Regions from separate parts of the Crenobacter sp. CS_VA4 genome, predicted to be linked through region 1. Evidence: riboswitches for the same ligand, from Rfam matches in the RefSeq annotation. Region 1 holds a riboswitch; the other holds the start of a gene.
The links. A riboswitch is a leader RNA that binds a small molecule or an ion and turns the genes downstream of it on or off. The one in region 1 is predicted to bind glycine.

Region 1 (15,478 bases):
TAATGGAAACGCTGAAAGCCTGTCAACAGAAAAACACTCTTGGCATGGTTTATTTCTCTCGAGAGAAAAACCGGGCATTAAATCAAACGGCCGATTAAACTAACTTCAAATTAAATTGTTTCTACGGGAAATAACGCTGTTGCAAAATGAATACGCTGGAAATGGGTATTTTTTAATTCGGGAAATGCTGCGCCGCAGCGCAATGTTTGATCGAATTCCAGCCTAACTCCCTATAGAAAGCTTGCTGATGCCGGTGCAAATCGGTTTTGCGGCAATTGAAATTGGCCGTGGTTACCATTATCGCGAAGTCGGAAATATTGCGATGCACAATATTAATTCCTCACTCACCGATTGACAGCGGCTTCGAGCCTACCTAGATTTTCCGCAGCTTCCGCTCCTTCGGTACGACGAGGGGCGGGACGATGCAGCTGGAGAGATCGCCCGACACGGGCGGCGCCGAAGGGGAATCGCCCCAGAAACTCTCAGGCAAAAGGACTGCCGCATCGACGAGCTCTCTGGAGAGTAGGCCCGCGTGGCCTCGCCGAAGGAAAAGCGCCGGCCCCGCTGGTGCGTAATCTCTCAGGCAAAAGGACAGAGGGGGGCAGACGTCGTAAACCTCGGGCACCGACTGAGCCCCAACTGCCGGCCGGCGATACGCCGAGGTTTGCGCTCCCCCACATCGCCCAGGAGAGGCCATGCGTCCCTATCCCGTTAACGATTCCTAGCGAATCCGCCTGACGAACCCCCCGACAGAATCCGGCCCGGCAATCCAGCATCGGGTTTTGTCCCCGGTTCTAACACACCGCGCGCCCGCCATTCCTTCTCGCCTATCGGCCAGAAGGCGGTGCCCGGCTGCGCCGGTGAAATCCCTGCTGATCTAATTCGACCGTCCCGTGATCGTGCGAAGAGGCATGCGCCGACTCAAGCGACGGCAAGGTGTGCAAAGGAGAAACGAATGCAAGAGCAACAAGACAAGTTGCATCGCGGCCTGGAGGAGCGCCACATCAATATGATGGCGCTCGGTGCCGCGATCGGCGTCGGCCTGTTCCTCGGCTCGGCGACCGCGATCAAGATGGCCGGCCCGGCCATCATACTGTCTTACGCGATAGGCGGCGCCGCCATCTTCATCATCATGCGTGCGCTCGGCGAGATGGCGATCCACAACCCGGTCGCCGGTTCGTTCAGCCGCTACGCACAGGACTATCTGGGGCCGTTGGCCGGCTATCTGACCGGCTGGACCTACTGGTTTATGTGGATCGTCACCTGTATGGCCGAGATCACCGCCGTCGCCGTCTATATGGCCGTGTGGTTCCCGGGCACGCCGGGCTGGGTCTGGGCGCTGGCCGCGCTGGTGTCGATGGCGTCGGTCAACTTCATCGCGGTGAAGGCGTACGGCGAGTTCGAGTTCTGGTTCGCGCTGATCAAGATCGTCACCATCGTGCTGATGATCGTGTCCGGAGCGGGGACGATCTTCTTCGGCTTCGCCAACGGCGGCATTGCTACCGGTATCGCCAACCTGTGGCAGCACGGCGGCTTCCTGCCCAACGGCATGCAGGGCGTGCTGATGGCGCTGCCGATGGTGATGTTCGCGTATCTTGGCGTGGAGATGATCGGCCTGACCGCCGGCGAGGCGAAGAACCCGAAGAAGTCGCTCGCCCGCGCGATCGACACGGTGTTCTGGCGCATCCTGATCTTCTACATCGGCGCCTTGCTCGTGATCCTGTCCATCTACCCGTGGAATCAGATCGGCACCACGGGCAGCCCGTTCGTGATGACCTTCGAGAAGATGGGCATCCCGGCCGCCGCCGGCATCATCAACTTCGTCGTGCTGACCGCCGCGCTGTCCTCGTGTAACAGCGGCATCTTCAGCACCGGCCGCATGCTGTACAACCTGGCGCAGCAGAAGCAGGCGCTGCCAGTGTTCGCCAAGGTTGGCCGAAACGGCGTACCGGTGCCGGCGGTGCTGATGTCGGTGCTGCTGCTGCTGTTCGGCGTGCTGCTCAACTACGTCGCGCCGAAAGAGGTGTTCGTCTGGCTGACCGCCGTTTCCACCTTCGCCGCGATCTGGACCTGGGGCGTGATCTTGCTCTCGCAGCTGCGCTTTCGCAGCCGGCTCAGCCGGGTGGAGCTGGCCGCGCTCTCGTATCGGATGCCGTTCTACCCGTACGGCTCGTACCTCGCCGGTGCGTTCCTGCTGCTGGTCATCGGCCTGATGGCGTACTTTCCCGACACCCGCGTCGCGCTGATCGTCGGCCCGGTGTGGCTCGCGATGCTGGTGATCGTTTATTACCTGCTGGGTTACAACAAGCAGAGCCAGGAGACGCAGCCGGCCACCGCCGAGCAATCGATCTGATTAAAGTGGTAGGCAAACAAGAGGCGCTCTCACGCCTTATGTGAGTGAGCGTTCTTTGTCTGTGTAGGGTTTCCCGATATGCCGTATCGACGGCGTATCGGGTTTTCTTTTGCGCCCTAAGCGTAGACATCGGATTCTGCCGCAGCTGCCGCTGCAACACCGAACACCGCTTCAAGCGATCAGAGGCCGGCAAACAAGCCGGCCTAAACGCTTTGTCAAACGCGTAACCAATCGTCCGGGACCGGACAAATAGGCTCTAATCGAAGCGGTCGTCCCTGACCTGCACCATGCCGTCTTCGACGCGAACCGGGAAGGTCGCCACCGGCTCATACGCCGGTGGCGAAAGCGCCGCCCCGGTGACCAGCGAGAAACGCGCCTCGTGGCGGGGGCAGGTGATCTCCAGCCCTTCGACACGGCCGTACGACAGCGTCTCAGCCTCATGGGTGCAGACGTCCTCGATGGCGTAGTAGTGGCCGCCGACGTTGAACACAGCGATCGGTACGCCTTCCACATCTACGGTGCGGAAGGTGCCGGGCGGGAAGTCCGCTTCCGCGGCGATGTCGATCCATTCGGACATGTCATAGCAACCCTAGTTGCAAGCGCGCCGCTTCGCTCATCGATTCCTGGGTCCAGGGCGGCTCCCAAACCAGTTCGACCTGAACGTCGTTGACCCCCTCGACCTGCCGCACGGCGTCGACTACGGTGGCGGGGAAGGTCTCTGCCACCGGACAGCCGGGGGCGGTCAGCGTCATCCGGATAGCAATATTGCCGGTGTTCGCGTCGACATCCAGCTCATAGATGAGGCCCAGGTCGTAGATGTTGACCGGAATCTCCGGGTCGAAGACGGTGCGCAGCGCGGCGATGACTTGGGCATTCAACGAGTCCTCGTTCCCGGTTTCGTCGATCTTCTTCAGCCAGTCGATGATGCCCATGTCTGTTACTCCGTGGAAACGGGTTCGGCTTGGTTGTGCAACGCTGCGTGCAGGGTGTGCCAGGCCAGCGTGGCGCATTTCACCCTGGCCGGGAATTCCTGCACACCTGCCAGCACTTCCAGCTTGCCCAAGGGGACGACGGCCGCCGACGTTTCCGCTGCGCCAGTCACCAGCGCACGGAAGCTGGCGAACAGGGCCTCGGCTTCCGCCTCGGTTTTGCCCGGCAGCGCTTCTGTCATGAGCGAGGCCGAGGCGATGGAAATAGCGCAGCCGGCGCCTTCGAAACTCGCCGCCTCGACAATCCCACCTGCAAGCTTGAGATAGACCGTCAGCTGGTCCCCGCACAGCGGGTTGAAGCCCTCGGCACTGTGAGTGGCTTGCGCCAGCCGGCCGAAGTGGCGGGGGCGGCGGCTGTGGTCGATGATGACCTCCTGGTAAAGGTCGCGCAGATCGGACATCAGGCAAACACCTCCCGAACCTTGGCGAGGGCGGCGAACAGCGCATCCACCTCCTCACGCGTGTTGTACAGCGCGAACGAGGCGCGCACCGTGGCCGGCACGCCGAAACGTTCCATCACCGGCATGGCGCAGTGGTGGCCAGTGCGCACCGCGACACCCTCAAGGTCGAGGATGGTGCCGACGTCGTGGGGGTGCACGCCGGCGAGGACGAAGGACAGGATGCTCGCCTTGTCGTGGGCGGTACCGATCACTCGCAGGCCGGGGGTTCCGGCCGCCAGTCCGGTGGCATAGTCGAGCAGGGCATGCTCGTGAGCGGCGACAGCGTCCATGCCCCGTGAATTCAGGTAGTCGATGGCCGCACCGAGTGCGATGCCGCCGGCGATGTTAGGTGTGCCGGCCTCGAACTTGTAGGGCAGGTCGTTGTAGGTGGTCCCGTCGAAACTGACCTGTTTGATCATGTCGCCGCCCCCCTGGTAGGGCGGCATGGATTCGAGCAGCGCCTCCTTGCCGTAGAGCACACCAATGCCGGTAGGACCGTAGAGCTTGTGCCCGGAGAAAGCGTAGAAATCGCAGTCCAGGGCCTGCACGTCCACCTTCAGGTGGGGCACTGCCTGGGCACCATCCACCAGCACCGCCGCGCCATGGGCGTGGGCCAGGTCGATCAGGCGCTTTACCGGGTTGATGGTGCCAAGGGCGTTGGAAAGATGCGTCACCGCGACGAGCCGGGTGCGCGGGCCGAGCAGATGCTCGAAGGCGTCCAGCATCAGCTCGCCGGCGTCGTTTATGGGCGCCACTCGCAGCACCGCGCCGCTGCGCTGGCAAAGCAGCTGCCAGGGTACGATGTTGGAGTGGTGCTCCATGGTGGTAATCAGGATCTCATCGCCCGGCCGCAGGCGCTGGCCATAGCTTGCCGCGACCAGGTTGATGGCCTCGGTGGTGCCGCGCACGAACACGACCTCCTCGCGCTTGCCCGCATTGATGAAGCGCTGCACGGTATCGCGTGCCGCCTCGTGGGCATCGGTGGCCTCCTGGCTCAGTCTGTGCACGCCGCGGTGGATGTTGGCGTTGTACTCGGCGTAGTAGTGCGCCTCGCAGTCGATGACGCTCTGGGGCTTCTGGCTGGTGGCTGCATTGTCCAGGTAGACCAGCGGCCTGCCGTGCACGCTTCGGCCAAGGATGGGGAAATCGCGCCGCAAGCTCGCCACGTCCAATGGGATCGGAGCCGAACCTTGCCGCGTCGTCAGTTCGTTCATCGCGATTGTCATGACAGTGCCTCGACTTGTTGCGGCAGCCGCCCGCGCAGCAACTCGTCCAGCCGGACCCGCAGTGGCGTCAAGCGTACCCGAGCTATCATCTCGGCGGCGAAGGCGTAGGTCAGCAGGGCTCGTGCCGTAGCGTCGTCCAAGCCCCGCGAACGCAGATAGAAGATCTGATCGGCGTCGAGCTGGCCCACCGTGGCGCCATGGCTGCACTTGACGTCGTCGGCCCAGATTTCGAGCTGGGGCTTGGTGTCTATCTCGGCGTGCTCTGACAGCAGCAGGTTGCGGTTGGTCTGGAAAGCATCGCTGTGCTGCGCATCGGGATGGACGATCACCTTGCCATTGAACACAGCGCGCGAGGCGCCAGCCAGCACGCCCTTGTAGAGCTCGCGGCTGGTGCCGTGGGGCCGGGCGTGGTCGATGCGGGTGTGATGGTCGATGTGCTGGCGACCGTCGGTCATGTACAGGCCGTCGAGCGCACAGTCGGCACCCTCGGCGTTGAGCCCAACGTTGATGGCGGTCCGCGCCAGCGCGCCACCGAGCGCGAAGGAGCTGGAGACGAAGTGGCTCCCCTCTTCAAGCGCCGCGTTCACCTCGGCGATATGGAAGGCCTTCTGGCTTTCCTGCTGCAGCTTGTAGTGCTCAATCTCGGCGCCATCCCCGACCCAGATGTCGGTCACGACATTGGTGAAATACGTTGCCGCGCCTAGCGTTGCATGGTGTTCGACGATGTCGGCCCGACTTTCCTGTTCCGCGATCACGACGTTGCGGCAATGGGTCGCCAAGTCGGTTTCGCTGGCGACGAACAGCAAATGGATCGGCGTCTCTAGCGTCGCGCCTACCGCCAGATGGATGTACGCGCCGTCGGCCATGCAGGCCGCGTTGAGGGCGGTAAAGCCGGAGGAGTAGTTGCCCGCAGGGTGATCGAGCAGGGCTTTCAGCCGTTCGGGTTCATGCTCCAGCACATCGGCGAGGCTGGCGAGCGTGACGCCCGCAGGCAATGTCCCGATCCGTGACAGCGCCGGTGCGTGGTGGCCATCGACGAATACCAGCAGCTGCGCCTCGGGCAGAGCCAGCGCATCGATCTGCCCGGCCGTGGCGCCGTTTGCCGTGAAGGCGGCGGGCGCCAGCGAAAAGCCGGCCTTCTCGATTTGTGCAACGCGGGTGTATTTCCAGTCCTCGTCACGCAGCGTCGGGAAGCCCGCGGTACGGAAGCTCGCCAGTGCCTCGTCGCGGATATGGGTCAGCCAGGGCAGCCGCTGGCCGGGCAGGGTGGCCCTGATGCGGGTGAATTCGTCCAGATAGTGGTCGGGTGCCATCGCGTTCATGGCGTTACTCCCACCTGGTCGACTTTCTCCGCTTCGACCCAGCCGTAGCCGCGACGCTCCAACTCGAGCGCCAGCTCCGGTCCGCCGGAAAGGACGATGCGGCCCTGGGACAGGACGTGGACCCGGTCCGGCTCGATATAGTCGAGCAGCCGCTGGTAATGGGTCACCAACACGATGGCCCGATCGGGGTGGCGCATGGCCTGCACGCCGGCGGCGACCACCTTCAGGGCGTCGATATCGAGACCCGAGTCGGTCTCGTCGAGGATGGCGAGTCTCGGCTCCAGCAGCGCCATTTGCAGTATCTCGTTGCGCTTCTTCTCGCCGCCGGAGAAACCCTGGTTCACCGGACGGTAGAGCAGATCCTCGTCCATCCCCATGAACACGAGCTTGGCCCTGATCTGGGTCAGGAAATCCATGGCATCCAGCTCCGGCTCGCCGCGGTGCTTGCGCAGGGCATTGAGGGCTGCCTTGAGCAGGTAGATGTTGGCGACGCCGGGAATCTCCACCGGATATTGGAAGGCGAGAAAGATGCCCTCGCGAGCGCGCTCCTCGGGAGGCAGAGCGAGCAGGTCGTGGCCAAGGTAGCGGACCTCGCCGGCTGTCACCGTGTAACTGTCCCGGCCCGCCAGAACCTGGGCCAACGTGCTCTTCCCGGAACCGTTCGGCCCCATCACGGCGTGTACCTCGCCGGCCTGTATCGCGAGGTCGATCCCGCGCAGGATGGGCTTGTCGTCGATGCTGACATGCAGATTGCTGATCTCGAGCATGATCGGCCTCCTAGCCGATGCTGCCTTCCAGACTGACGCCCAGCAGTTTCTGGGCTTCTACGGCGAATTCCATGGGCAACTCCTTGAATACCTCTTTGCAGAAGCCGTTCACGATCATCGTCACCGCGTCCTCGGCTGCGATGCCGCGGCTCTGGCAGTAGAACAGTTGATCCTCGCCGATGCGGGCCGTGGTGGCCTCGTGCTCGACGCGGGCAGTGGGGTTCTTCACCTCGATATAGGGGAAGGTGTGGGCGGCGCACTTGTCACCTAGCAGCAGGGAGTCGCACTGCGTGTAGTTGCGGGCGCCGTCGGCGCTCTTCGCCACCTTCACCAGCCCGCGGTAGGCATTGTGGCCATGGCCCGCCGAGATGCCCTTGGAAATGATGGTGCTGCGGGTGTTGCGGCCAAGGTGGAGCATCTTGGTGCCGGTGTCCGCCTGCTGGTAGTGATTGGTCAGGGCCACCGAGCGGAACTCGCCCACCGAGTTATCGCCCTGGAGGATCACGCTAGGGTATTTCCAGGTGATCGCCGAGCCGGTTTCCACCTGGGCCCAGGAAATCTTCGAGTTGGCGCCGCGGCAGTCTCCACGCTTGGTGACGAAGTTGTAGATGCCACCCTTTCCGTCTTTGTCGCCGGGGTACCAGTTCTGTACCGTGGCATATTTGATCTGGGCGTCCTCAAGGGCAATCAGCTCCACTACCGCCGCGTGCAGTTGGTTCTCGTCACGCATCGGCGCGGTACAGCCTTCGAGGTAGCTCACGTAGGCACCCCTGTCAGCGATGATCAGGGTCCGTTCAAACTGGCCGGTGTTGCTGGCGTTGATGCGGAAGTACGTGGACAGCTCCATCGGGCAGCGCACCCCCGGTGGGATGTAGCAGAAGGAGCCGTCGGAAAACACGGCCGAATTGAGGGTGGCGAAGTAGTTGTCGGTGTAAGGCACCACCGAACCCAGGTATTGCTGCACCAGGTCTGGGTGCTTCTGTACGGCCTCGGAAAAGGAACAGAAAATGATACCCATGCCGGCCAGCTTTTCCTTGAAGGTGGTCGCCACCGAAACGCTGTCGAACACCGCGTCCACCGCCACGCCCGCCAGTAGCTCACGTTCCTGGAGCGGCACGCCGAGTTTCTCGTAAGTCCGCAGCAGTTCGGGATCCAGGTCCGCGAGACTACGCGGTCCATCTTGCCGCGCCTTGGGGGCCGAATAGTAGGAAATGTCCTGATAGTCGATTGGCGGATGCTTCACCGTGGACCAGTGTGGCTCGCTCATGGTCAACCAGTGGTGATAGGCCTTGAGGCGCCATTCCAGCATGAACGCCGGCTCGTTCTTCTTGGCCGAAATCAGGCGGACCACGTCCTCGTTGAGCCCACGCGGCACGGTATCAGCCTCCAGCGGGGTGTAGAAGCCCTGCTTGTAGCCCTGGCTGATGAGTGCGTCGAGCGCGAATGTCTGGGTTGCCATCTGTCATCTCCTGATCGGCGCCATTCCGCCCTTGTCGGCGGATGTCGATTGCACCGCTATCGCTACCGGTCGGAAGGATGCGCCGCTCATGTCGGCCAGCGTCACCTCGCTCAGTGCGCGGCGAACGACCTGGTTGAGACGCTGCCAGCTCCCCCGTATCGGGCACCATGCTTCTTGGGCGCACAAACCCGCCACGACGCTGCATTCAGTCATGCCAAACGGGCCTTCCATGGCGTCGATGACCTCTGCAATGGAAGTCTGCTCGGGCGGCCGCGATAAGATATAACCGCCCTTCGCCCCTCGCATCGACTGCACCAGATCGTGTCTCGCCAGCGTCTTCAATACCTTGCTTACCGTGGGTGCCGTGATGCCGAGCGTGGCAGCCATCTCCGCCACGCTGTGAATATCACCCGGCTCTCGCGCCATGTAGGACATGATCACCGTGCCGTAATCGGTCAGCTTGCTCAATCTCAACATGGTCGGTCCCTCGGTCCCTATCTTCATATGGGACTGTTTTGGTCCCATATCGTTCCATCGACAGGTGACTGCGCTGGAGCGACAGCCGTGCGACCGCGGTAGGCTTGCATGGCCCGATCCATGGCAAACACCAGGGCGGCCAGCCTAGGGCCCCATTTCGCCACCGATCTTCGGCCCTTGGACATCTGTCTATCTATCCACGATAGTCTCTGCGGTTTCCCCCTTGAGTTCGGCAGCTGCCACATAATCTTTTCTAAGATTCAGGATGACATTCGTCTTGTGGCCTGATGGAAGGTGCGTGCAGATGACCATTGAAACCGAGTTGAAGCTTTGGCTGCCACCGAGCAAAAATGCCGCTTTCAGGCGATCGATGGCGAGCCACGAACCCAAGGCTGCCCCCCCTGAAACGGAACATCTGGTCAGCGTCTACTACGACACCCCATCGTTGGATTTGGCGCAGCGGGACATGGGGCTGCGACTGCGCCGGGTCAATGGCCAGTGGATTCAAACGCTGAAGCTGGGCGAGCAAGCCGGAGCTGGGCTGCATCAGCGTCCGGAACTGGAGGCGGCCGTGAACGGGCCCGCCTTGGAGCTGGACCAGATTGCGGATCGTGAAGCGCGTCGGTTTTTGTCCCAGGGGCACATCGCATCGGCGTTAGAGCCCCTGTTTACGACAGATGTCAAGCGCACTCGGTGGACGCTGCAAGATCTTCGGGGCAACACGGTGGAAGTGTGCTTGGACCAAGGCTCGATCGCAGGCCGCCAGCAGGCCCTGAAGCTCAACGAAGTCGAGATCGAACTGAAGCAAGGTGACGTGCAAGCCTTATTCGAGTTGGCTTTCTCCCTGGCCGACTCCCTTCCGCTGATCCCAGAGGCACAAAGCAAAGCGGCGCGGGGCTATGCCCTTTACCAGGGAGGCAGGCCCCTCGAGCCGTCCAAAGCGCAAAACCCTCGCTTACGCCTCAAGATGACGCCGCATGAAGCCATGCAGGCGGTCGTGTTGGAAACGCTGCGTCACTTGCAGGCCAACGTGCCGGGGGTGCTCGACAGCGAGGAAATGGAGTTTGTCCATCAGGCGCGGGTGGCGCTTCGCCGGTTGCGCTCGGCGCAAAAGGCGTTTGCCGCCATTGTCCCTGACGAGGATTGGCAAACGATCACGGCAAAGATTCAATGGCTTGCCACGCTCTTGGGCAATGTGCGTGATCTGGACGTGTTCCTGGCGGAAACGCTGCCTAGCATCGAAGCCGCGCTAGCGCCGGACGCCAACTTCGATCCGCTCAAGCAAGCCATGCTCGAGCGCCGAGACCGCTGTCGTCGGGAGGCTCGTGCCGCGTTGACCTCCGCACGCTACGGCTCGCTGTTGCTTAGCCTTCTGGCCTGGTTGAATCGAGAACCCCCGCCGCCCGCTCCAGAACACGACAAGCTGAGCGACTTCGCTCACCGATCCTTGAACAAACGCTGGCGGCCGGTGGATCGCTTGGCTCGGGACTGGCAGTCGCTGGACCGTGAGCAACGGCATGATCTCCGCAAGCGTGCGAAGAAACTGCGCTATGCCGCGGAGTTCTTTTCGCCGCTGTACAAGCGCAACCGGGTCGAAGGCTACCTGGATCGGCTCCAGGACTTGCAGCAGATCTTGGGGGCGATGAACGACGGCGTCGCGGCTCAAGTGCTGATGGCCCAATTCATTCGGCAGGACACTGCTCTCGAGCATGCCGCGGGACTCGTTGTCGGATGGCTGGCCTACGCGGCGAAGCAGTCTGAAGCGGAGTTGGGACGAGCACTCCGGCGCTTGGAAAAGGCCAAGGCATTCTGGTGAGTCGGGCAACGGCTGGAACGAAAGATGGCGTGTAAGCCCTATCGTAATTGATGAGAAGACGGTGGGTTTTGTTGGGGTCTAGCTTATGAGGCCGGGTAGCAGTGCATGATCTATCATCAAGCGCCAGTGATAGCTCTTGCAGGCGAGTGGCTATGAAAGCTTGCCCTTGATGCTCCGGCCTATCCCTGATGGAGCTTGCGATGAACCCGCGTTCACTCAGTCGTGAAATCCAAGAGATCGCCAGCCAGACTGGTACGCCGGAAGACGAGGTGAAAAGGCTCTATGATGATGCGCTGCAAAGCCTGGCGGCAGCGGCGCAAGTTCAGGATTATCTGCTTCTCTTGGCAAGCAAACGCGTACGTCAGCACTTGAAGGACAGGCGTCGCGCACAGCAAGGCGACTCGTCGGAGTAAATCGGCCAAGGAAGGCCCCGCGGGCGCTCTTCGGCTAAGGAACTTGCGCGTCGAGCTCTGGGGGCTCCCTGGCTGAAGGGTAAGGCTATGCCGGATGTTTCTTGGCGGCTTGTTCCGGTGTGGCCTCCACCTTGTTCTCGGTAGCCGGGCGACCGGTCTTGACGTTTTCCACTTGGCTCAGCAGGGCTTTCAGCTTGGCGATGGGCAGGGCCTCCAAGGCGTGTAGCCCGGCCCGTAACAACTCGCTTTTCTTGATGCTGATTCCGGCCGTCAAGCTCTTTTTCTTCAGCTCAGCGATTTTCGTGTAGTCCGACTCGGGCATGGTGAAGCTGTCGCGGACGACCTTGGCTTTCTTCCTCTTTTTAACGACCTCGACAGGCGCCGGCGCAGTGGTTTCCTGAGCGGCAGGCTGCATGGTTACGACAACGGGGACAGCCGCTTCCGCTGCGGGCGGCTGCACGGCCGATTCAGCGGCGACGTCCTTGTTCACTGAGGTCGTCCTGCTGGCGGGCGCTCTCCGGGGCTTGGGAGTTGTTTTGGGCGGCTGGAGTACGGTGTTGGCTTTCTTCATCGCGACCTCTCATGATTGTTAAACGGTATATATAGTATATACCGTTTAGTGCGATATATCTCTGCAGTCTGTACCTGACTCCATGGGCACCTAGTAAATCATGAGCCTCACTAAAGAGGCTCATTGCCTATCGAGGAAAGTAGAGCGATTCAGCTCATGCGCTTGCGCCGCACTGACCGCATCATCCACGCTCAGATAGCTGACCTCCAGGCTCAAATTGGGCATGGCCGCGCGCGTCAGCACGGCCAGAGTCGTGTCCTTGACCCGCGCCAGCAGCAACTGCTTGTGCTCCCGTTCGACAAAGTCGGCAAACTCACGCAGCGCCTCGATGCTCGTGCCGTCCAGATCGGGCGACTCTTCCAGGCTGAGAATTACGGTGTGAATGCTCGAACCGTCCTCGAGCATATGCTGCCTCACCCGGGCCAGCACGCGCTCGACATTGGCAAAGAATAACGGCTCTTCCGGGCGTACGATGAGCAGGCCCGGCACCGGCTGAACGTCCGGATGGGCCGCAAGGCCGACGAAATCATGGCCGCTGCCAAAGCGGCCCAGCAGCGACAGATTCGGTTCGGCAAGCTGCCGCAAGGTCAGCGCCAGGCTGACGGCAATGGAAGCCAGCAAGCCATCGAGCACGCCCAGTAGCAATACCGCCAACACCGAGCCCACCACGATGAACCGATCCCGCCGCCACTGGAAATAGGGGCGGAACACCGCCGGCTGTAGCGTATGCCCCACCGCATGGATGACGATGGCGGCCAGTACCGGCTGGGGCGTCAGCGCGATGGCTGGCAAAAGCGTCAACACGATCACTAGCACCACCCCAGCGGCGACCAGCCCAGCCAGACGCGATTGGGCGCCGGCCTCTTCGTTGGCCGAGGAGGCGGAATAGCCGGCCCCGATCGGCATGCCGTGGACCAGCCCGGCGATCAGGTTGGCCACTCCCAGGGCCGCTAGGTCGCGATTGGGCGAAGTCGCCTGGCCGTGTTTGAGGGCGAAATAACGGATCGAACTGTAGGACTCGGCGTACAGGATCAACAGCATGGCGACTGCCAGCTCACCCAGCCTGGACCATTGAACCCGGGCCAGCGCGGGGAGGGTGGGGTGATCCAGCTGGAAATGCACGTTACCCACCAGCGGCACCCCGAAGCTCGGCAGCTTCAGCCACACATTGGCCCCGATACCGAACGCGATCACCAGCATCGCCGCCGGCACGCGCCGGAATCGGCCCAGTACGGCCAGTAACCCCAGGGCAATGGCGCCGACCAGCAGCCCAGTGCGGTTCCACGACGAGATTTGCGAAAACAGATCGGCGGTAAAGCGCGGGATATCGTCGTGCCGCGGGTGAATTTCGACGACGTTCGGCAGTTGCCGAAGGATGATGACGACGGCAAGACCAAAGGTCACCCCGCGCAACACCGGCTTGGCGATGAAATCCGACATATTACCGAGACGACCCAGCGCGGCACACAGAAATAGCAGGCCGGTCAGCAACAGCAGGCCAGATGCCAGCAACAGACGCAAACCGGCATCGCCATTGGCCAGCGAGGCCGTTGCCGCGGCTAGCACCACCGCCGAGGAAGACGTGGCCGAGGCGATGGCAAACTGGCTTGTCCCGATCAGTCCATAGCACACCAATCCGACAAACAGCGCGATGATGCCGGCCTGTGGCGGCAGATTGGCGATACCCGAGTACGCTACCGCCTCCGGCAGCAACAGACCCGCCACGGACAACCCGGCGATCACATCCGGCCACCGCGCCACAAACACGGCAGAAAGTGGATCGTTGGGCGTCGTCACAGAAGAAGGAACGCGCCTATTTGGCATATGGTATCGCTCACCTCGATCGACTCGCCCGAATAGAATCTTTGCATCACTTTAGCAGCTTGGCCGCCTCCTTAACGGATCGGGACCGACCGGTGAGATGGATGCAGTCCCTCAGGGAGGGGGCGTCGTGCTTGCGGGCCCACCCCGTATCGTGCAGAACTATATTGGCGGTGACACATGCGGCGGTTCCAATAAGGGATGGTGGCTCTAAGGGTAGAGGGTAACAACCGGAAAATGCTGATGACTATAGGGCTATGTGTAGTTCTTTCTCGTAAAAGATACATAACAAGAAGTGACAAGAAACGGTGTATATTTGAGCCAATTTGCATCGTTTTTTGTCACTTGAATGCGATGGCGTGATGAGATGTTGAGTATTCACTGACAGTGCCAAAACGCCGCAACGTTACAGCCGCTCGTCGATATCGATCATGGGAGTCAAACCCTGGTGGGCGACTGTCTACACCGTTTTGCCGTAGTTGCTGATACGGTGTGCAATCTGGCACAACGTTATGGTCGGCTTTTCTCATTGCGGCTGTCTTGTGAACGAGCCTTGTTATATGTACACAGCCCCCCCATACCCCGATGCTCAGGAAATCCTGGCGCAAACGCTGGAGCAAGCAATTGACGGTGTGGTGATCGTTGACGAAAAAAACCACATAACGTTATTCAACCATGCGGCCGAAAAGCTCTGGGGCTATCGCCGTGACGACGTTCTGGGCCGGAACGTCAGAATGCTGGTGCCGTTCACCTCCCTTGCCACCCACGATGCCTTCGCCAACGCCCACCAAGGGGCTGGTGAAAACCACACGCCTGGCTCAACTGTGGAGGTGGCTATCGTGCGCCAGGATGGCAAGGTTCTGTGTGGCTCTGTGTCAGTCTCCAACCTGCGAATTGGCGGCAAGATTCTCTACGCGGTCTTCATCAGAGACGTGACCGAGGAGGTGCGTCGTCGGGAGGAACTACGGCTCCTGTCGCTGGGGGTCAACGAGACCGGCAACGCGGTGGTTATCACGGGGCCTGACAGCAGGATTCTCTACGTCAATGAGGGTTTCACCCGCATGATGGGCTACGAACTCGACGAGGTTCGCGGCAAGATTCCGAGTGAACTATTGACCGGGCGGCATACCGACCAGAAGGCCATTGAATACGCCAGGTCGCACGTGAGGTCGCAAGAGGACTTTCACCTCGAAGTCCTGATCTACGACAAGCAAGGAAAGCCGCTGTGGATCTCTGCGGTCATCAACCCGGTGTTCAACGAGCATGGCCTACTCAAGAACATGGTCGCCGTCTACACCGACATCACCCATACCAAGATGCACGAAGTCCTGCAGCGCAAGGTGCTGAATGCCATGGTGAGGGAAGCCCCGTTGTGGGAAGTGATGGATGTGATTTGTCGGGAGGTGGAGCGCATCGCGCCCTACGTAGTGGTGTCTATTCTGCGCGTGGATGCGGATGACAGACTGCAGCCGCTCGCCGCCCCCAGCCTGCCCGATCATATCGCGCAAGCGATTAGCGGCGTGGCCATCGGCCCCGCTGTCGGTTCCTGCGGTTCTGCGGCTTATTGGGGTGAACAGGTGGTGGTGACGGATATAGCGACCGACCCACGGTGGGCATCGTACAAGGAGCTATTCTTGCCGCTCGGGCTGGTTGCCTGCTGGTCCAACCCCATCAGATCCAACGATGGCCAGGTATTGGGCACCTTGGCCTTTTACTACCGCGACCATCGCGAACCCTGCGAATTTCTCGAGCACCTTGCCGTAGTCTGCGAGCACCTGTGCGCCCTTGCATTGGAACGCGACGAGGCCCGAGTGCATATTCGCC
Region 2 (15,478 bases), on a different contig from region 1:
TCTTTCAGCAGGTTTCGCACGATGCGTCGCATTGTGGAAAAGTCGTCGACCACAAGAAAGCGGAGGTTTTTTTCTGCCATGAAACGTGATTCCTAATGTAATCCCTGAGGCTACAGCGCCGGCCGGCGGTTAACGCTGCAGGAATGGGATCAGAGTTTCGGCCAGTACGGCCGGGTCGAATTTGGCGACGTAGGCGTCCACCCCAACGCTGGCGCCCATCGCCCGGTTGGCGTTGGACGACAGCGAAGAATGCATCACTACTGGAATGCCGCGGAAGGCAGGTTCGGCCTTGATCAGTCGGGTGAGCACGTATCCGTCCATCTCCGGCATTTCGGCATCAACCAGGATTAACTTGAGCGTATTGCTGAGCGGGTTGCTGTCTTCGCGGTGACGGGCGGCCAGCATCTGCAAGCGATCCCAGGCCTCGCGACCGTTGTTGGCCTGCTGGTACTTGACGCTCATCTTGTCGAGCACCATGGTGATTTCCTTGCGCGCCACCACCGAGTCGTCGACGAAGTAGACGTACTGGTCGGCTTCGAGCGAGGCGGTCGGGATGTCCGGCACGTGGGGGTCGCCGACCACGCTCGACAGGATCTGCTCGACGTCGAGGATCGACACGAGCTTGCCGTTCGCCAGTTCGGTGATGGCGGTGATCAGCGTCTGATTGGCGCCGCCGGCCATGTTTTCCGGCGCGCGAACCTTGTCCCAGTCGACCCGGATGATGCGGTCGACCGATTCGACCAGGAAGGCCTGCGAGCTCTTGTTGAACTCGGTGACGATCATGGTTTCGTAACGCTGGCCCTGGGTTTCGGCGCCGATGAATTTGGCGAGCGAGATGACCGGGATGATGTTGCCGCGCAGCGACAGAACCCCTTCGACACCAAACGGCATATTGGGCGAACGGGTGATGCTCGGGGTCTGCGAGACTTCCCGTACCTTGAATACGTTGATCCCGAAGGTCTCACGGGTGCCCAGCGAGAACAGCAGGATTTCCATCTTGTTGGAGCCGGCGAGCATAGTGCGGCCGTCCACCGAGGCGAGCAAAGAGGCGTTGGTTGCCGTCATGGTCTGTTTACCTTAGCGACAGGTCGTTCTGCGTTGTTCTGTAGGATTGTTTTTTTATATTTTGAGCAGTTCGCGCACCTTGCTCGAGAGCTTGTGCGGTTCGAACTTCGAGACGTAGGCGTCGACACCGACCGACTCGCCGAGCTTCTGGTTGGACTGGCCGGACAGCGATGAATGCATCAGCACCGGAATGCCCTCGCAGCGCGGGTCGGACTTGATCATCCGGGTGAGCATGTAGCCGTCCATCTCCGGCATTTCCACGTCGGTGAGCACCAGGTGCAGCGAGTCCTTGAGCTTCTTGCCGGCAAGATCGGCCTGGGTGGCGAGGCGCTGGATGTCTTCCCAGGCGCGCAGGCCGTTGGCCGATGACATGTGGCGAATCTGCATCGCGTCAAGGGTGCGCTCGATCTGTTTGCGGGCAACGGCCGAGTCGTCGGCGAAGAACACCATGCGCTCTTCCTTGACCGGCTCGATATTGACGAAGAAGTGCGAGTCGTCGATCGGCGTGGTCGAGGCAAGCACCTTCTCCACGTCCATCATCATCACCAGAGTGTTGTTTTCCAGCTCGGTGACGGCGGTGACCAGGCCGCCCATGCGGTGGTTGATCATGTCGGGCGGGACGCGCATCGCCGACCAGTCAAGACGCAGGATGGTGTCGACCGCTTCGACGAGGAAACCCTGAGTGTGGCCGTTATACTCGGTCACGATCATGATTTCCGGCGTCTTCTCGGTCACAATGCCGGCATACTTGGCCAGGTCGATCACCGGCACCAGCGCACCGCGCAGACTGACCATGCCCTCGACCGTGTCGGGCATTTCCGGCGCGGAGGTGATCGGTGGGGTGCGCATCACCTCACGCACCTTGAACACGTTGATACCGAAGGTTTCCTTGCGTCCAGTGCGCTGGTCGTGCCCCAGGGTAAACAACAGAATCTCGAGATTGTTGGTACCGGCCAGTTTGGTACGGGCGTCAATTTTTTTCAGGAGCTCGGACACGGTTACCTCCAGGAAACCTGTTCATGTATCGAAGTGCGATGGGCTGCCAGTCAAACGTCGCCACTATGCAAGTGTAGTCATGACAATTGCGTGAAGCAAAAGCATCGTCACGAGCCTGTAAGTGGAACATTTTGTATCTATCATACCGTTTAAGAATCTTTTTACAAATCGCTACAGTATGGCAAATCATTCCCTAATTGCATCTGAGCATGATCACCAGCAGCTGACCGCTGCGTTTGCCCAGTTCAATACCGTGTCCGGGCAACTGATCGAAGCCTACCATCTGCTCGAGCAACAGGCGGCGCAACTCAACCAGCAGCTGGAAGAAGCGAATCAGCGCTTGCGGGTGCAGGGGGCGGAAAACGCGGCTTTGGCCGAACGGCTCGGCCAGTTGCTGGCGGCACTACCCGGCGGGGTGGTGGAGCTGGACGCGGACGGGGTGGTGAGGCGTGAGAACCCGGCCGCCAGCGCGTTGTTTGGCCGTCCCTTAGTCGGACAGCGCTGGGCGGAGGTGCTGGCCGATTGCGAGCCGGGCTCGCTGGAGCACAGCTACCGTTTGCTGGTGGACGGCCAGCCGGGGGCACGGGTGGTGCTGCAATACCAGGACTTGCCGGAGCTGGGCGGGCGGATCGTGCTGGTGCACGACGTGACGCGCCAGTACGAATTGACTGCGGAACTCGCCCACCAGCAGAAGCTGGCGGCGATGGGCGGCATGGCGGCGTCGCTGGCGCATCAGCTGCGCACCCCGTTGTCGGCCGCGATGTTGTATGCGGCCAACTTGCGCGAGGGCGGCCTGACGCCGGAGGCGCGGGCGCGCTTTGCCGACAAGTCGCTGGACCGGCTGCGGGCGCTGGAGGGGTTGATCCACAATATGCTCGATTTCGTGCGCGGCCAGGTGACGCGGCGCGAGCAGCTCGACGTCGCGACGCTGACCGAGGAAACGCTGCAGGCGCTGCCGCCGCCTGCGCACGGGGTGCTGCTGCAGGGCGTGTCCGAGCTGGCCGGGGCCGCGCAGATCCACGGTGACCGCAAGGCGGTGAGCGGGGCGCTGTCCAATCTGCTCGACAATGCGTTGCAGCACTCGCCGACCGACGGCGTGGTCGAACTGCGGGTGCGACAGGTGGGGGGCGAGGTGGTCTGGCAGGTGGCGGATCAGGGGCCGGGCCTGCCCGACGATGTGCTGGATCAGGTGTTCGAGCCGTTCTTTACCCGCCGTCCCGGCGGCACCGGGCTGGGGCTGGCGATCGTGAAGAAGGTGGCCGAGGAGCTGGGCGGGCGGGTCGCCTGTGGCAACCGGCCGCAGGGCGGGGCACTGTTCGAGTTGGCGTTGCCGCTGGCCTGCGAACCGATGTGAGCCGGCGGCCTGGCAGCGCCCCGTGCAGACTTAGCGTCGCTGACAAAACCCAGCGAAGCGATCCCGGCTAGGCGCGCTGTCGCAGACAGTACAAGTCGTACGGCAAGGCAGCGAACTACGCCGGGAGGGTTTTGTTAGCGGCTCTTATTCTTCCAGGTACTGCCGCTTGTCGGTGACCTCGGCCCAGTCGGCGTGATCCGGCAGCGGGTCCTTGCGGGCCACGATCACCGGCCAGACCTTGGCGAGTTTGCCGTTGAGCTCAATGTATTCTTGTTGACCGGCCGGCACGTCTTCCTCGGCGTAGATCGCCTCGACCGGGCACTCGGCGACGCACAGCGTGCAGTCGATGCATTCGTCCGGGTCGATCGCCAGGAAATTCGGCCCCTCGTGGAAGCAGTCGACCGGGCAGACGTCGACGCAGTCGGTGTATTTACATTTGATACAGGCTTCGGTTACAACGTAGGCCATGGTTTTCCCTCTGTATGTAATGGTGTCGTGGTCTCGACCCCAATTTTAGCCAAGTTTGCCCCTGCTTTTCATGACCGTCGACGCTGCTGCCGTTTCTGACCCCCTTTTCACGATGCCGTACCGTGGCCGGTTTGCCCCCAGCCCGACCGGTCTGCTGCACGCCGGTTCCTTGGCGACCGCGGTCGGCAGCTACCTCGAGGCGCGCTGCCGCGGCGGCGAGTGGCTGGTGCGCATCGAGGACCTCGACCCGCCGCGCGAGCAGCCCGGCGCGAGCGAGCACATCCTCGCCACGCTGGCGGCGTTCGGTTTCGAATGGGATGGTGAGGTGGTGTACCAGAGCCGGCGCCATCATCGCTACCGCGATGCCTTGCAGGCGTTGGCCGAACGCGGGCTGGCCTATCCCTGCACCTGCACCCGGCGCGAGATCGCGCTGGCGGCGCGTCCGGGTGTCGACGGCCCGGTCTATCCGGGCACTTGCCGGCACGGCCTGCCGCCGGGCCGGGAGGGGCGCGCCTGGCGGCTCAAGGTCGAGTCCGGCGAAACCGGCTTCGTCGACCGCCTGCAAGGGCCTTATGCACAGGACCTGGCGCGCGACATCGGCGACTTCGTGTTGCTGCGCGCCGACGGCTTCTGGGCCTATCAGCTGGCGGTGGTGGTCGACGACGCCGAGCAGGGCATCACCGACATCGTGCGCGGCGCCGACCTGTTGGTGTCGACGCCGAGGCAGATCTGGCTGCAGCGTTGCCTGGGCGTGGCGACGCCGGGCTACTGCCACCTGCCGCTGCTGGTCAACGCCGCCGGCGAGAAGTTGTCGAAACAGACGTTGGCGCCGGCGATCGAGCCGGCCGGCGCCGCTGCCGAATTGCGTCTGGCGCTGAGCCGGCTGGGCCACGAGCCCGACCCGACCTGCCAGAGCGTCGCCGAGTTGTGGCAGTGGGCGAGGGCTCACTGGCAGTTGGCACAGGTGGCGCCGGCGCCGGTGGTGGCGTAAGTCGGCGCCCCCCGACCCGATTGAACGTCGGCGTGACTGGCCGAACACCTGATCGGCGGCTGAACCACTCCGTCGGCGAAACCGTCAAGGCCGCCGCCGAGGAATGTTTCCCGCACTAGCGGGGATTTTAGATGGCTCGACAGGCATGCTTCGGCCAACCTTGCAGGGCGTCGCTGAAAATGGTGTATTGCAATGCAAGGTACCTGTTCATATACTGCTGCTGTCAGTGAACCCGCGTCGTGATTCCGGCCGACTATCGTGTAGTGCAAGGTAGTATGGCAACACGGCAGCGACAGCCAAACCGGGAAAGGCGAGTGAAGACACAATTGAAGAAGGGCACGCTGGAGATGTGCGTGCTGGCCTTGCTGGCCCGCGCCGACAGCTACGCTTACGAGCTGGTCAGCCGGCTGGCCGACTGCATGGAAATCAGCGAGGGCACCATCTACCCGCTGATGCGCCGGCTGCAGGCCGAGGGCTGGGTGACGACCTATCTGGTCGAGTCACCGAGCGGGCCGTCGCGCAAGTACTACGCGCTGACGGCGGCCGGGCGGCAGAGCCTGGTCGAGATGCAGGCCGAGTGGCAGGAGTTCGTCAGCGAAGTCAACAGCGTGCTGGCGCCGCACGCGGCGAACGACGCGCAGCGCGCCAGACAGAACAATCCGCAGGGAGAGGTGTGATGAATCAGCAGACGTTCATGCAGCAACTGGAGGCGGCGCTGGCCGGGCTGCCGACCGCCGAGAGGCAGGAGATCCTCGCCGACTACGCGGAGTATTTCGGCGACGCGCTGGCCGATGGCCGCAGCGAGGAGGAGGTGGCCGCGTCGCTCGGCGACCCGCAGCGCCTGGCCCGCGAGCTGCAGGCGAAGGCGCGGCTGCAGGCGTGGGAGTCGCGCCGCTCGGTCGGCAATCTGTTCGGCGTGGTTGGTGCCATGGCGGGGCTGGGCGTGCTCAACTTCGTGCTGGCGATCCCGTTCATGGTCTATCTGGGTGTGTTGACGCTCGGTTTCGTGGTGTCGGGTTCGCTGCTGTTCGCTGGGGTGCTGTTGACCGGGCTATGGGTCAGCAACAGCCTGTTCGGCTGGCCGACGATCGAGCCTATCCTGTTCAACCAGGGCGCCGGCCCGGCGCTGATCGTCGGTGCACCAAATAGCGGCCGGCCGCTGGTCAACATCCAGGGCGGGCAGGGCGACAAGGTAGTGATCCTCCGCGACCCGAGCACCGGCAAGACGCTGGTCGAGGCGTCCGGCGCCGACGGTTCGGTGCGGCTGGAGCGCAGCGCAGACGGCTCGGTCAGCCGGCTGCAGTTGTCCGGCGAGGACGGCGTGGTCGAGCTGCAGGGGCTGGGCGGGATTTCCGACCGCTCGGCGCTGTTGATGACCGGCCTGGGGCTGCTGCTGGCCGGCGGGGTCGGCCTGCTGATCGTGGTGGTGCTGGCGCGGGCGACCTGGCGGGCGCTGGCGCGCTTCGGTCGTTACCAGCTGGCGCTGCTGTCGGGCGAGCGCGACGGTTTGGCGCGGGCCTGACAGGGCAAGGTTGGCCGAAGCAGGGCGGTTTCGGCCAAGCTTGGCGCCGTGATGGCCGCCGTTCGTCGGCGGCTTGATCGAGGCCGAATGACAAGCCGGCAATCTGCCGGGATGTCGCTTGACACGAAGCTAAAACCGGCTTGCCATTCGGCCGGCCAGCCACGATAATCCGGCCAACATGCAGGAGAGAGCCGCCTTTTCTCGAAGGAATAGGCGGCCGCCGAAGGCGCAAGCGCACCCGCAATCGCTCAGGCAAAAGGACTGTATGGGACCCGGTGGCCATTCGGCCGACCGACCAAACTCTGGAGAGCGGCGCGTGGCAACACGGCGCCCACCGAAGGGGCTAAGGGTGGCGAGCGCCACCTGAAAATCTCAGGTGGCCAAGGACAGAGGGGTGTGTTGAGGGAAACGCACGCACCCATAGGCTGCCCAAGGATCTGCCCCGATGACACAAGCACCCCGCTGTACCCCGTTGTTCCAGTCGCACGTCGATGCCGGCGCCAAGATCGTCGAATTCGCCGGCTGGTCTATGCCTATCCATTACGGCTCCCAACTCAAAGAACATGAAATCGTCCGTAGCGACGCTGGCATGTTCGACGTCTCGCACATGGTGGTGCTCGACATCACTGGCTCCGACGCGCGCGACTGGCTGCGCGGCTTGCTCGCCAACGACGTCGCCAAGCTCGGCTTCGTCGGCAAGGCGCTCTATTCCGGCATGCTCAATGAACAGGGCGGCGTGATCGACGACCTGATCGTCTACCTGGCCGAACACGGCTACCGCATGGTGGTCAACGCCGGCACCCGCGACAAGGACATCGCCTGGCTGAAAGAGACCAGCGAAGGCCGCGACGTGACGCTTACCGTGCGCGACGACCTGGCGATGCTGGCGGTGCAGGGCCCGAACGCGATCGACAAGGTCTGCGCGGTGAACCCCGACTGGGCCGAACAGATCCGTGGCCTGAAGGTATTCCAGGGCCTGCCGTTCGGTGAATGGTTCGTCGCCCGCACTGGTTACACCGGCGAAGACGGCCTGGAAATCATGATCCCGGCCAATGAGGCGCCGGGCTTCTTCACCGCCTTGATCGGTGCCGGTGTCGCCCCGGCCGGCCTAGGCGCCCGCGACACGCTGCGCCTCGAGGCCGGCATGAACCTGTACGGCCACGATATGGACGAAGGCGTCTCGCCGCTCGAAGCCGGCATGGGCTGGACGGTGGCGTGGGAACCTCTTGATCGCGACTTCATCGGCCGCAAGGCGCTGGAAGCGCAGAAGGCCGCCGGCGTGGCGATGAAGCAGGTCGGCCTGGTGATGGAAAGCCGCGGCGTGCTGCGCGAAGGGATGCGCGTAGTGGTGGATGGCGCCGGCGAAGGCGTGATCACCAGCGGCACCTTCTCGCCGACGCTGAAGCTGTCGATCGCGATCGCCCGCGTGCCGAAGGCGACCGGCGATGTCGCCGCGGTCGATCTGCGTGGTACGCTGACGCCGGTGCGTGTCGTCAAGTTGCCGTTCGTGCGCAACGGCAAAAAAGTCTACGAATAATCCCGATCGAACCGAGGTTGGCCGAACACCGCAGGAAACCTTGAAAAACCGCCGTGAGGCAGGCTTTTCAAGGTTGCCGGATTCGGTCGGACCGTTCCGTCATCTTGAGAGAGAGAGAAACTATCCATGAGCCAGATCCCCGCCGAACTGAAATACGTCGAAAGCCACGAGTGGCTGCGTCTCGAAGCTGACGGCACCGTGACCGTCGGCATCACCCACCACGCGCAGGAGCTGCTCGGCGACGTGGTGTTCGTCGAGTTGCCGAAGGTCGGCGCCTCGCTCGCCCGCGACGAGCAGGCCGGCGTGGTCGAGTCGGTGAAGGCCGCCTCGGACGTGTACTGTCCGATCGCCGGTGAAGTCGTGGCCGTCAACGAAGGCCTGGAAGCCGCGCCGGAGCAGGCCAACGAAGCGCCGTACGGCAATGGCTGGTTCTTCCAGATCAAGCCGGCCAACGTCGCCGACCTGGACGGCCTGTGGACCGCCGAACAGTACGCCAAGGAAATCGGCGCCTGAGCCAGATTTAGTCAAACGCCCTGTGTCCGCACGGGGCGTTTTGCCATGTTGTTGGAGTGGCTGAGACACCGGTTTCGTAGACCTGGTTTGCTCGCCCTCTGGAATCACCGGACGCACGCACCATGACGCTCTCTGAACTGTTTAATCACAACGAATTCGTATCGCGCCACATCGGCATCGACGACGCCGACGCGGCCGCGATGTTGGCCGAACTGGGCCTGAAAACCCGCGCCGAACTGGTCGACCAGACCCTGCCGGCCGACATCCGCTTCGGCAAGAAGCTGGCGCTGCCGGACGCGCTGTCCGAGATCGAGTCGCTGGCCAAGCTCAAAGCCATCGCCAGGAAGAACACCGTCAACAAGTCGTACATCGGCCTCGGTTACCACCCGACCCGCCTGCCGACCGTGATCCTGCGCAATGTGCTGGAAAACCCGGGCTGGTACACCGCCTACACCCCGTACCAGGCCGAGATCGCGCAGGGCCGCCTGGAAGCGCTGCTGAACTTCCAGCAGATGGTGATCGACCTGACCGGCCTGGACGTCGCCAACGCCTCCATGCTCGACGAGGCCACCGCCGCCGCCGAGGCGATGGCAATGGCGCGCCGCGTGTCCAAGACGAAGTCCAACCAGTTCTTCGTCGACAGCCGCGTGCTGCCGCAGTCGCTCGACGTGATCAAGACCCGCGCCGCGCACTTCGGCTTCGAGCTGGTGCTGGGCCACCCGGAAGAGGCCGGCAACGGTGACTACTTCGGCGCGATCTTCCAGTACCCGGGCGAAGCGGGCGATCTGGTCGACCTGACCCCGCACATCGCCGCCGCCAAGGCGCGCGGCGCGGTGGCGATCGTCGCCGCCGACATCATGGCGATGGTGCTGCTCAAATCGCCGGCCGAGATGGGCGCCGACGTGGCGGTGGGCCTGACCCAGCGCTTCGGCGTGCCGATGGGCTTCGGCGGCCCGCACGCGGCCTACTTTGCGTTCAAGGACGAGATGAAGCGCTCGGCGCCGGGCCGCATCATCGGCGTGTCGGTCGACGCCAAGGGCCGGCCGGCGCTGCGCATGGCGCTGCAGACCCGCGAACAGCACATCCGCCGCGAGAAGGCCAACTCGAACATCTGCACCTCCCAGGTGCTGCTGGCCAATATCGCCGGCTTCTACGCCGTCTATCACGGCGCCGCCGGCGTGAAGCGCATCGCCGAGCGCATCCACCGCCTGGCCGCGATCTTCGCGCACGCGGTGAAGAATGCCGGCTTCAAGCTGGCGTACCACCGCTTCTTCGACACCGTGCAGGTCGAGCTGGGCGCCAAGGTCGACAAGGTCTACAACGACGCGATCGCCGCCGGCTATAACCTGCGTCGCGTCAACGGCAGCGTGCTCGGCGTCGCGTTCCACGAGCAGGCGACCGAGGCGGACCTGATCAAGCTGATCGAACTCGTCACCGGTGCCCCGGCCAATCTGCCGGCGCTCGAGCAGTCGGTGCGCGATGACGCGTTCCTCGCCGGCCTGCGCCGCGAGAGCGCGATCCTGACGCACCCGGTGTTCAACACGCACCACAGCGAGCACGAGATGCTGCGCTACCTGAAGAAGCTCGAGAACAAGGACCTGGCGCTGAATCACTCGATGATCTCGCTCGGCTCCTGCACAATGAAGCTGAACGCGACCAGCGAGATGCTGCCGATCACCTGGCCGGAATTCTCCGAGATCCACCCGTTCGCGCCGCGCGAGCAGACGGTCGGCTACCTGGAAATGATCGACGGCCTGGCCGAGCAGCTGAAGGCGATCACCGGCTTCGACGCGATCTCGATGCAGCCGAACTCCGGCGCGCAGGGCGAGTACGCCGGCCTGCTGGCGATCCGCCGCTACCACGACAGCCGCGGCGAGAGCCAGCGCGACGTCTGCCTGATCCCGCGCTCGGCGCACGGCACCAACCCGGCCACCGCGCAGATGATGATGATGCGGGTGGTGGTGGTCGACTGCGACGACGCCGGCAACATCGACATCGCCGACCTGAAGGCGAAGACCGAGGAGCACGCCGCGGATCTGGCCGCGCTGATGCTGACCTACCCGTCGACGCACGGCGTGTTCGAGGAGGCGGTGCGCGAGATCTGCGACCTGGTGCACAGCCACGGCGGCCAGGTGTACATGGACGGTGCCAACCTGAACGCGCAGGTCGGCCTGTGCCGTCCGGCCGACATCGGCGCCGACGTGTCGCACATGAACCTGCACAAGACCTTCTGCATCCCGCACGGCGGCGGCGGCCCGGGCATGGGCCCGATCGGCCTGAAGGCGCATCTGGCGCCGTTCATGGCCAACCACGTGGTCGCCGAAGTGCCGGGCGCGCAGCCGGGCGAGGGCGCGGTGTCGGCCGCGCCGTTCGGCTCGGCGTCGATCCTGCCGATCTCGTGGATGTACATCACGATGATGGGCGCCGACGGTATGCGCGAGGCGACCGAGGCGGCGCTTCTCAACGCCAACTACATCGCCACCAAGCTCGCCGGCCATTACTCGGTGCTGTACACCGGCAAGAACGGCCGCGTCGCGCACGAGTGCATCATCGACCTGCGCCCGCTGAAGGCATCGTCGGGCATCACCGAGGTCGACATCGCCAAGCGCCTGATGGACTACGGCTTCCATGCGCCGACGATGAGCTTCCCGGTGCCGGGCACGCTGATGATCGAGCCGACCGAGTCGGAGTCGAAGGTCGAGCTTGACCGCTTCATCGCCGCGATGATTGCGATCCGCGCGGAGGTCGCCAAGGTCGAACAGGGCGTGTGGCCGGCGGACGACAACCCGCTGAAGAACGCGCCGCACATCCAGGCCGACGTGATCCACGGCGAGTGGAACCGCGCGTACAGCCGCGAGGAGGCGGTGTTCCCGCTGCCGTACGTGGCCGAGAACAAGTTCTGGCCGTCGGTGAACCGCATCGACGACGTGTACGGCGACCGCAACCTGGTGTGCAGCTGCCCGAGTACTGACGCGTATCTGTAAGAACCGGCCCTCAAAGTTACTGCGCGGACGTGATCTCGGGTTGGGCGGTGCTCGGAATCCTCATGTACTCCATGTACATTCCGGTTCCTGCGCTCCGTCCGCCCCTCGCTGACGCCCGCTCGCTACACTTTGAGGACAGGTTCTACGCATTCGGCCAACTCGGCACGGCAAAACGGCTCCCTTTGGGGAGCCGTTTTTTTGCGTCGTGGCGGAACGCTCAGTGTTTGATCATCACATGGCGCGCCACGCTGTAGTCCTCCATCGCGTACACCGACATGTCCTTACCGTAGCCCGACTGCTTCAGTCCGCCATGCGGCATTTCCGAGACCAGCATGAAGTGGGTGTTGATCCAGCAGCAGCCGTACTGCAGCTGCGCCGACACCTGCATCGCTTGGCCGAGATGGCTGGTCCAGACGCTGGACGCGAGGCCGTAGTCGCTGTCGTTGGCGAGCCGGATCGCCTCGTCGGCGTCGCGAAATGGCGTGACGCTGACCACCGGGCCGAACACCTCGCGTTGCACGACTTCGTCCTGCTGCCGTGCGCCGGCCAGCAGCGTCGGCGCGAAGAAGAAGCCGGGGCTGGTGAGGCGGCTGCCGCCGCTGACGCACTGGATGTGCGCGAGGGAGCGGGCGCGCTCGACGTAGCCTTCGACCCGCGCCAGATGCTCGGCGCTGATCAGCGGCCCCATCTCCACGCCGTCGTCGCGCTGCGCGCCGACCCTGATCGACGACACCGCGGCGGACAGGTCGGCGACGAAGCACTCGTACACGCCCTGCTGCACGTAGATCCGGCAGGCGGCGGTGCAGTCCTGGCCGGCGTTGTAGAAGCCGAACGCGCGGATCGCGTCGATCGCGGCGGGCAGGTCGGCGTCGTCGAACACGATCACCGGCGCCTTGCCGCCGAGTTCCAGGTGGGTGCGCTTCATCGTCGCGACCGCCGCCTCGATCACCTTGCGGCCGGTGGCTGGGCTGCCGGTGATCGAGATCATCCGTACCCGCGCATCGTTGATCAGCGGGCTGCCGACGCTCTGCCCGCGGCCGTGCACGATGTTGACCACGCCGGGTGGCACGCTTTCGGCCAACCATTCGGCCAGCTGCAGCGTGGTCAGCGGCGTCAGCTCGGACGGCTTCAGCACCACGGTGTTGCCGGCCGCCAGCGCCGGGCCGAGCTTCCACGCCGCCATCATCAGCGGGTAGTTCCATGGCGCGATTGATGCGACCACGCCGATCGGGTCGCGGCGGATCAGGCTGGTGTGGCCGGGCAGGTATTCGCCGGCGGCCGAGCCGGTTGGGCAGCGCGCCGCGCCGGCGAAGAAGCGGAACACGTCGGCGATCGCCGGGATCTCGTCGCCGAGCGCCGCCGCGTACGGCTTGCCGCAGTTGAGCGACTCAAGGCCGGCGAGCAGTTCGGCGTTCGCCTCGATCCGGTCGGCCAGCTGCAACAGCAGCGCGGCGCGATCCTTCGGCGCGCTTAGCCGCCAGGTGGGAAATGCCGCCTCGGCGGCGGCCACTGCGGACGCGACCTGCTGCTCGTCCGCTTCGGCGATGGTGAGGATCTCCTCGCCGCTGGCCGGATTTAGCACCGGCGTCGCTGCGCCGTGGCCCTCGACCAGCTGGCCGTTGATCAGCATTGCATTGGCAAATGGCATGGCAGTTCCTTTCGGTTCGGGGCCGGCTACTTGCCCGCGCCGGCGGTGTCGGTGGTGTCTCGGGTAAGGAAGTACGCGGCGAGGATGGGCAGGCTGGTGAACAGCATCACCATGATCGCGACCACATTGGTGATCGGCACGTCGCGCGGCCGGCCCAACTGGTTGAGCAGCCAGATCGGCAGGGTCTTCTCGTGGCCGGCGGTGAAGGTGGTGACGATGATCTCGTCGAACGATAGCGCAAACGCCAGCATGCCGCCGGCGAGCAGGGCGGTGGCGATATTCGGTAGCACCACGTGGCGGAAGGTCTGCAGGCTGTCGGCACCGAGGTCCATCGACGCCTCGAGCTGCGACGGCGGCATCCGGCGCAGCCGCGCGATCACGTTGTTGTAGACGATCACCACGCAGAAGGTGGCGTGGCCGATCACGATGGTGAATACGCCCGGCGTCAGGTCGGCGCTGCGGAACGCGGCGAGCAGCGAGATGCCGGTGATGATGCCGGGCAGCGCGATCGGCAGGATCAACAGCAGCGTGATGCCCTCCTTGCCGAAGAAGTGGCGCCGGTACAGGGCGCCTGCCGCCATGCTGCCGAGCAGTAGCGCGAGCGCAGTGGCGATCAGCGCGACCTTGGCCGACAGCCAGGCGGCGGCGAAGATGTCGTCGCGCGCCCAGGCGTCGGCGAACCAGTGCAGCGTGAAGCCCTGCAGCGGGAAGGAGAACGCGCTCTCCTCGGTGTTGAATGCGTAGGCGATGATCACCGCGATCGGGAAGTGCAGGAACAGCAGGCCGCCGTAGGCGGCGAGCCGCAGCAGCCAGGGCGCGCGCGGCGCGGCGTCGTCAGAGCGCATCGAAAGCCCCCATCCGTTTCGCCCAGGCCAGATACAGCCCGACCAGCACGATCGGCACCACGGTGAACGCCGCGGCGAGCGGGATGTTGCCGACCGAGCCCTGCATCGTGTAGACCATCGTGCCGATGTAGAGGCCGCTCGGCCCGACCAGCTGCGGGATGATGTAGTCGCCGAGCGTCAGCGAGAAGGTGAAGATTGAGCCTGCGACCACGCCCGGTATCGCCATCGGCAGCACCACGAGCCGGAAGGTCTGCGCCGGCCGGGCACCGAGGTCGGCCGACGCGGCGAGCAGGTTGTCCGGCACCCGCTCCAGCGCCGCCTGGATCGGCAGGATCATGAACGGCAGCCAGATATAGCTGAACACCAGGAAGCGGCCGAAGTGGGAGGTGGCGAGCGTGGTGCCACCGACGCCGGGCAAGGTCAGTAGCGCGTCGTACAGCGGCACGAGGCCGAGCCGCTGGATGAACCACCAGGCGATGCCGCCCTTGGCCAGCACCACCGTCCAGGCGTACACCTTGACGATGTAGCTCGCCCACATCGGCAGCATCACCGCCACGTAGAAGAAGCCCTTCTCCCAGCCGCGCGCGTAGCGCGCCATATAGTAGGCGATCGGAAACGCCGTGATCGCGCAGGCCAGCGTCACCGCGACGGCCATCGAGAGGGTGCGCAGCACGATGTCGAGGTTGGCCGAATCGAACAGCGCGCGGTAGTTGGCCAGCGTCCACTCCGGGGTGACCGCCATCGTGAAGTCGTCGAAGGTGTAGACGCTCTGCAGCAACAGCGCCAGCAGCGCGCCGAGGTAGACGACCAGGAACCACGCCAGCGGCGGGCCGAGCAGCAGCGCCAGCCATAGCGTCGGGCGACGGTAGAGCGCGCCGAGCAGCGTGCGCACCGGCTGGCGGGTGGTGGGCTGCAGCGACGCGGTCATTATGGGCTCCTAGCGCTCGAACCAGTGCATCGCGCTGGCCGGCCAGCTAAGCGTGACGCTGTCGCCGGGCTGCAGGCGGTCGACGCGCGGTGGGTAGCTCGGCAGCGTGGCGGTCAGCCGCTGGCCGGCGTCCAGATCGACCTCGAGCTTGTGCTGCGCGCCGAGGAACTGCCGGTCGCGCAGCCGCCCGGCTACGCGGATGTCGTCCGGTGCGGCGTCGCTGGCGAGGCCGATGCGTTCCGGCCGCACCGAAAACGCCTGGGCGCGCCCGGTCAGCCGTTCGGCCAACTCGGCGTCGATCAGGTTGCTGGTGCCGACGAAGTCGGCGACGAAGCGGGTGGCCGGCTCGGCGTACAGCCGCTCCGGCGTGTCGAGCTGTTCGATCCGGCCGCTGGCGAACACCGCCACCCGGTCGGACATCGACAGCGCCTCGCTCTGGTCGTGGGTGACGAACACGAAGGTGATGCCCAACTGCTTCTGCAGTGCCTTCAGCTCGCCCTGCATCTGTTCGCGCAGCTTCAGGTCGAGCGCGCCGAGCGGTTCATCGAGCAGCAGCACTCGCGGCCGGTTGACGATGGCGCGCGCCAGCGCCACCCGTTGGCGTTGCCCACCGGACAGCTGGCCGGG

Region 2: it holds a riboswitch for glycine, as region 1 does, so the genes downstream of both, gcvT (glycine cleavage system aminomethyltransferase GcvT) here and ACZ2IA_RS08500 (amino acid permease) in region 1, are expected to answer to the same signal.

Annotation. Positions count from the first base shown of each region.
Region 1 is NZ_JBVMAE010000007.1:34,363-49,840, reverse strand. It holds glycine riboswitch at 506-605, shown strand; gene ACZ2IA_RS08500 (amino acid permease) at 956-2,353, shown strand; gene ACZ2IA_RS08495 (non-heme iron oxygenase ferredoxin subunit) at 2,610-2,930, opposite strand; gene ACZ2IA_RS08490 (SUF system Fe-S cluster assembly protein) at 2,932-3,285, opposite strand; gene sufU (Fe-S cluster assembly sulfur transfer protein SufU) at 3,291-3,743, opposite strand; gene ACZ2IA_RS08480 (SufS family cysteine desulfurase) at 3,743-4,996, opposite strand; gene sufD (Fe-S cluster assembly protein SufD) at 5,005-6,330, opposite strand; gene sufC (Fe-S cluster assembly ATPase SufC) at 6,327-7,097, opposite strand; gene sufB (Fe-S cluster assembly protein SufB) at 7,108-8,556, opposite strand; gene ACZ2IA_RS08460 (SUF system Fe-S cluster assembly regulator) at 8,560-9,033, opposite strand; gene ACZ2IA_RS08455 (CYTH and CHAD domain-containing protein) at 9,338-10,849, shown strand; gene ACZ2IA_RS08450 (DUF3562 domain-containing protein) at 11,050-11,262, shown strand; gene ACZ2IA_RS08445 (hypothetical protein) at 11,348-11,752, opposite strand; gene ACZ2IA_RS08440 (SulP family inorganic anion transporter) at 11,954-13,630, opposite strand; gene ACZ2IA_RS08435 (EAL domain-containing protein) at 14,215-15,478, shown strand, end outside.
Region 2 is NZ_JBVMAE010000003.1:59,931-75,408, reverse strand. It holds gene cheY (chemotaxis response regulator CheY) at 1-80, opposite strand, end outside; gene ACZ2IA_RS03790 (chemotaxis protein) at 130-1,065, opposite strand; gene ACZ2IA_RS03785 (chemotaxis protein) at 1,120-2,061, opposite strand; gene ACZ2IA_RS03780 (sensor histidine kinase) at 2,240-3,415, shown strand; gene fdxA (ferredoxin FdxA) at 3,560-3,883, opposite strand; gene gluQRS (tRNA glutamyl-Q(34) synthetase GluQRS) at 3,996-4,874, shown strand; gene ACZ2IA_RS03765 (PadR family transcriptional regulator) at 5,189-5,551, shown strand; gene ACZ2IA_RS03760 (DUF1700 domain-containing protein) at 5,551-6,396, shown strand; glycine riboswitch at 6,568-6,670, shown strand; glycine riboswitch at 6,689-6,796, shown strand; gene gcvT (glycine cleavage system aminomethyltransferase GcvT) at 6,842-7,933, shown strand; gene gcvH (glycine cleavage system protein GcvH) at 8,060-8,446, shown strand; gene gcvP (aminomethyl-transferring glycine dehydrogenase) at 8,569-11,430, shown strand; RNA gene ACZ2IA_RS03740 (sX9 sRNA) at 11,493-11,568, shown strand; gene ACZ2IA_RS03735 (gamma-aminobutyraldehyde dehydrogenase) at 11,648-13,078, opposite strand; gene ACZ2IA_RS03730 (ABC transporter permease) at 13,105-13,923, opposite strand; gene ACZ2IA_RS03725 (ABC transporter permease) at 13,913-14,851, opposite strand; gene ACZ2IA_RS03720 (ABC transporter ATP-binding protein) at 14,861-15,478, opposite strand, start outside.